Regions from separate parts of the Pseudoalteromonas sp. S3178 genome, predicted to be linked through region 2. Evidence: riboswitches for the same ligand, from Rfam matches in the RefSeq annotation. Region 2 holds a riboswitch; the other holds the start of a gene.

Region 1 (2,405 bases), on a different contig from region 2:
ACATTAAAAGAGTCGCTTGCTAAAGCCACCAGCCGCCCTATTGCTAAATTGCTTAGCCCTAATGTGTTTAACGAGTTAAATATGGCAACACTGAGTGCATCAAGTAACTGTGTTACCGTTGAAAGTAATAACAAACACACCCACTTTGATGTAACTGTAGCGCATAAAAAAAGCACCGACTGGCGATGCTTTTTAATAACAGACTTTATACTTTAACTGTTTATTTTACGCCTCTAATAGGCGGCTATGTATAGCTTGTACCACGGTATCTGACTCGCCCTGCTCTACTAAAAAGCAAAGGTTGTGCTTACTTGCACCATGGCAAATTAAACGAATATTAAACTCTTTTAGTACATTCATTAGGTTCATTTCGTGCTGACGAAGTTGTATTTCTGAGCCAATAAGTGCCACTAACGTTAAGTTGTTTTCAACCGATACATGGCAAAATTCAGCAAGCTTATCTAAACACGCTTGCTCAAGCTCTGGGCGCGACGCATTAGGCGCGTTATCGAGGGTAATGGCTACGCTTATTTCAGAGGTAGTCACTAAATCTACCGATATATTAAACTCACTTAAAATGGTAAACACACGGGCTAAAAAGCCACTTGCCAATAGCATTTCAGGGCTTTTAAGTGTGAGCAAAATTTGGTTTTTACGTTGCGTTACGGCGCGTATACCTGGCTGCTGCGATTTTTCGCGCTCAATCCATGTACCACCGCGCTCTGGCTCACGGCTAGAACCCACAAATACATTAATGTGGCTCCGGCTGGCTGGTAAAATAGTAGCTGGGTGCAATACTTTTGCCCCAAAAGTGGCCATTTCTGCGGCTTCGTCAAAGCTTAAACGGGCAATAGGCGTTGCTTTGGCACATAAACGCGGGTCTGTGCTAAAAATACCCACTACGTCGGTCCAAATATGTACGCTTTTAGCGTTAATCGCCTCAGCAAGTAATGCTGCGCTATAATCTGAACCACCACGGCCAAGCGTGGTTGTTTGGCCAAATTCGTCGCTACCAACAAAACCTTGAGTTACAATTACTTGCTCATCTAATAGCGGAATTAATACTTCTTTAGCCGCTTGCGCTGTGGCTTTAACATTTGGTGTTGCTTTACCAAACTGGCTGTCGGTTTTAAGTACTTTTCGTACATCAAAACGGTCGGCATTTAAGCCTTTTAAACGCAGCACTTGCGCAAATAAGTACGACGATAAGCGCTCACCAAAGCTAAGTAGCTCATCGTGTTGTTGATCAGTTGTTAGTGTTTCAATCGCTAGTGTTTGGAATGCTTTTAATGTTTCGTTAAAACCTACGGCTAAATCGGCATCAAGCGATAACTCATCTAAAATAGCGTGCTGAATGGCTAGCACGCCATCAATGTGTTCTTGGCGCTGCTCTGGGGTAATGCTTGATTTACACAGTGCAACTAAGTGGTTAGTTACGCCGGCACTGGCGCTCACAGCTACAATACGTACGCTTTTATCTGCAACAATAATTTCGCTGCAGCGACTCATCGCTTCAAAATTTGCAACACTGGTTCCGCCAAATTTGGCAACGATGTAATCGGATTTTGCGCTTAACTCTGTTTTAGGCACTGTTTGTGGCGCTGATTGGGTAGTCATTTAGTCTCCTTTCGCGGTATTTTAACCACTAAAAAACAAGAAGAACTTGGCAAAGGAATGCATTTGATGTGTCCGCTGCCAGAAGCTCTCCACCTATATTGGTGACAGTTTTGAGGATTCAGCCCCATAAACCGAAAAACAATTGCGACGTACCATTGTTTTTCTCGGCGAGTACTTCCCTCTTTAATGGTTATGGGCGTTCGTCACCTACCATTAAATACCTAAGTATCGCACCTCTTCTGAATGCTTTATTAACTATTGGCTAATAAAACAAAGCCCCGCTAATTAGCGGGGCTTTGAAAGTTATCGTTTAGACGTCTAGGTGTCAAGCATTTATAGTAAATATTAAACAAAACCACCCATAAAGTAAGCGCCTGCATAACCTACGGTATAACAAATTAATAATTGCAGCGATAATTTAAAGTAACTAGTAAAAGTAAGTGCTTTAAGTTTGCTCATGGCAATAATACCCGCTGCCGAACCAATTATAAGCATTGACCCACCAACACCTGTTGCATAAGTAAACGACAACCAATGTTGCTGGCTCATTACTATATCTGCTTTTAATAGCGCAGCTGTAAGCGGTACGTTATCAACCCCTGCCGATAATATTCCCATTAAATAGTTAGCGTATTCAGGTGCCATTACTGTATATAAATCGGTAAATTTACTTAAAATACCAATTTCTTTTAATGCGCCAACAAGTAAAAGCACACCCACAAAAAACAGTAGCGTGTCGTATTCTATGTCGCGTACAAAATCGATGATATCTTTGTTTATATCTTTTT
Region 2 (2,405 bases):
TGCTCAGCTAACGATGTATTCCACAATAGCAACTGCGGAGCAGCAACACTCGATGGGTTATCCTCTATCGCAAAGTTATCTGCTATGTCTGTGTATCTAGGCACTAATTTCATTATTAATCCTCTGCCTTTTGGCGTATGCCAACCCGGTTATCGCCAACGCTATAGGCCACAATTAAACTAAGTTCTTGTAGGCTTAAACCACTTTGCTTTTGCATTTCGTTAAAAAATGCCTGCGCTGCAGTGAGTGATTTTTTAGTTTGTAGCCCACCATCAATAATTTTATGTGCTCTTAGGTAACTTTCTACATCGCGCGAAAGTAAAAATGTATCTTTACCGAGCGCTCTTAAGGCATACGGACCGGTATTCCCACCTAATCGAGCGCCCTGTTTTTTTAAATGCGCCCACAAGCCAATAATATTATCTGTTGGCCACTGAGCAATAAACTTGCTAAAACTGCCATGTTCCTGAGCTATTTCGTGGATCATGTAAGCATTTTCAGGAATCGTTTTCACTTTTTTATAATTACGAATGATGCGCTCATCCGTTGCTTTTTGCTCTAGCATATCGGGCGGCATCATTAGTAATTTATCAACACTAAACTCCCAAAAAACCTCTCTAAAGCCCGGCCATTTGCTGTTTATTACCGACCAATAAAAGCCACTTTGAAATACTTTTCGAGTAAATTCCTCAAGCCAATCGTCGTCACTTAACGTGCTTAACGCTTTTTTAGATAAAGGTTTTGAGAGTAATAACTTAAGCATTTTTTCAGAGCCTTTTCGCTCTACCGCTCGCTTATAAATATCACTAAATTTTTCCATACTTATTAAATACCTCGCTGCTCATAGGGTTAGTGTACGAGAAAAGCAGCCAATACGTAACCACCACTATTTTCGATGAGCTAATCTATATTTAGCAGCTTGACACCTAGACGGCTAAAATGTTTTAATCGCCGCAATTACCCTATTTAAATTGTATTTTGTTAAAGCCTTATTAGTTAAAACAAAATACAAAGGGCTAGAAGAGGTGCGTTATTCAGGTAGCGTATGTTAGGAGCGCAAACTCCAGTGAGCATACGCCAGGGGAATACCGCCGAGAGGTAAACGCTTTTGCGAAGCAATTACTTCGGGCGACTAGGTTGAATCCTAGCGACTGTCACCAAGAGCTGTTTTTTAGCAGCTTATTAGTTTGGTGGAGAGCTTCTGGTCTTAAATAATAAGGCCGTGCGCCCTATTATTTTAAGCCCATTCGCTCTTCGAATACTGTTCGAACGACGTTAATGCGGCTCACATCATAAAGCCCCTTTAATATCTCGAACACCTTATAGGTTCGTAAGAGATGATCAACAACTTCAATTTAGACGACTACGCACTGTGGACAGCGCTTGTAACGCCGTTTGATCAACAAGGTAATGTTGACTACGACACACTGACAACTCTCGTTAGTGAACAAGAAGCCGCGCAAAACGGTATTTTACTCCTTGGTAGTACAGGTGAAGGCTTAGCGCTTACACTTAAAGAGCAGCAAGCCATTGTTGAGCACGTGTGCCAGTTAAAGCCCCGTGTGCCGCTTATGGTTGCTGTGGGCGGTAGCAATTTAGCCCAACAAAAAGAGTGGGTTAGCTACTGTAACCAATTACCTATTCACAGTTACTTACTAGGCTCGCCCCTTTATGCAAAACCAGGTGCTGTAGGGCAAACTCATTGGTACGAAAGCTTATTAAACGTAAGCGCGCACCCGTGTATGTTATACAACGTACCAGGTAGAAGCGGTGTAAGTATTCCGGTGCAAACCATCGAAAATCTACAGGCGCATCCAAAGCTGTGGGCGTTAAAAGAAGCCAGTGGCAACATCACCCAATTTGAAGCATACCGACAAGCTGCGCCTAATTTAGCGCTATACAGTGGCGACGATGCACTTATGCCCTATTTCGCGCAAGCTGGGGCAAAAGGCTTAGTATCGGTTGCGGCAAACGCGTGGCCAAAACAAACGCACGAGTTTGTAAAACGCAGCCTAGGTGGCCAACACCCCAATTTATTTGCTCAGTGGACTCGCGCTATTAATAGCCTTTTTGCTGTTGCAAATCCCATTCCCGTTAAAGTGTTAATGCACCAACAAGGCCGCTTAAGTAGCCCTTTGCTGCGCCCACCTTTAACACATCTTGAGTTAACGCAAACCGATTGCATTACCACTGCAAACGACACCATTTTATCTTGGCATTAAATACAGGTTTTTATAATGAGCTGGTTAGAACTACTAAATAATTTAGAATCGGGCGCAGTACGCGCAGCATCACAAAACGAAAGCGGCCAATGGGAAGCTAACGTAGAAGTAAAACAAGGCATTTTAGAAGCCTTTAAAAATGGCACTAACACTGAGTTTGTAGGTGGTTTTGTAGATAAACAC

What was found. A riboswitch is a leader RNA that binds a small molecule or an ion and turns the genes downstream of it on or off. The one in region 2 is predicted to bind lysine.
Region 1: linked by a shared signal. The riboswitch ahead of lysC (lysine-sensitive aspartokinase 3) and the one ahead of dapA (4-hydroxy-tetrahydrodipicolinate synthase) in region 2 are both predicted to bind lysine.

Annotation. Positions count from the first base shown of each region.
Region 1 is NZ_PNCW01000046.1:22,430-24,834, reverse strand. Features, by position in the region: gene CWC11_RS13645 (4'-phosphopantetheinyl transferase family protein) at 1-216, shown strand, start outside; gene lysC (lysine-sensitive aspartokinase 3) at 226-1,617, opposite strand; lysine riboswitch at 1,692-1,864, opposite strand; gene nhaD (sodium:proton antiporter NhaD) at 1,963-2,405, opposite strand, start outside.
Region 2 is NZ_PNCW01000006.1:52,975-55,379, reverse strand. Features, by position in the region: gene CWC11_RS01500 (protein adenylyltransferase SelO) at 1-113, opposite strand, end outside; gene CWC11_RS01495 (DNA-3-methyladenine glycosylase I) at 116-820, opposite strand; lysine riboswitch at 1,013-1,209, shown strand; gene dapA (4-hydroxy-tetrahydrodipicolinate synthase) at 1,338-2,222, shown strand; gene CWC11_RS01485 (2,3,4,5-tetrahydropyridine-2,6-dicarboxylate N-succinyltransferase) at 2,238-2,405, shown strand, end outside.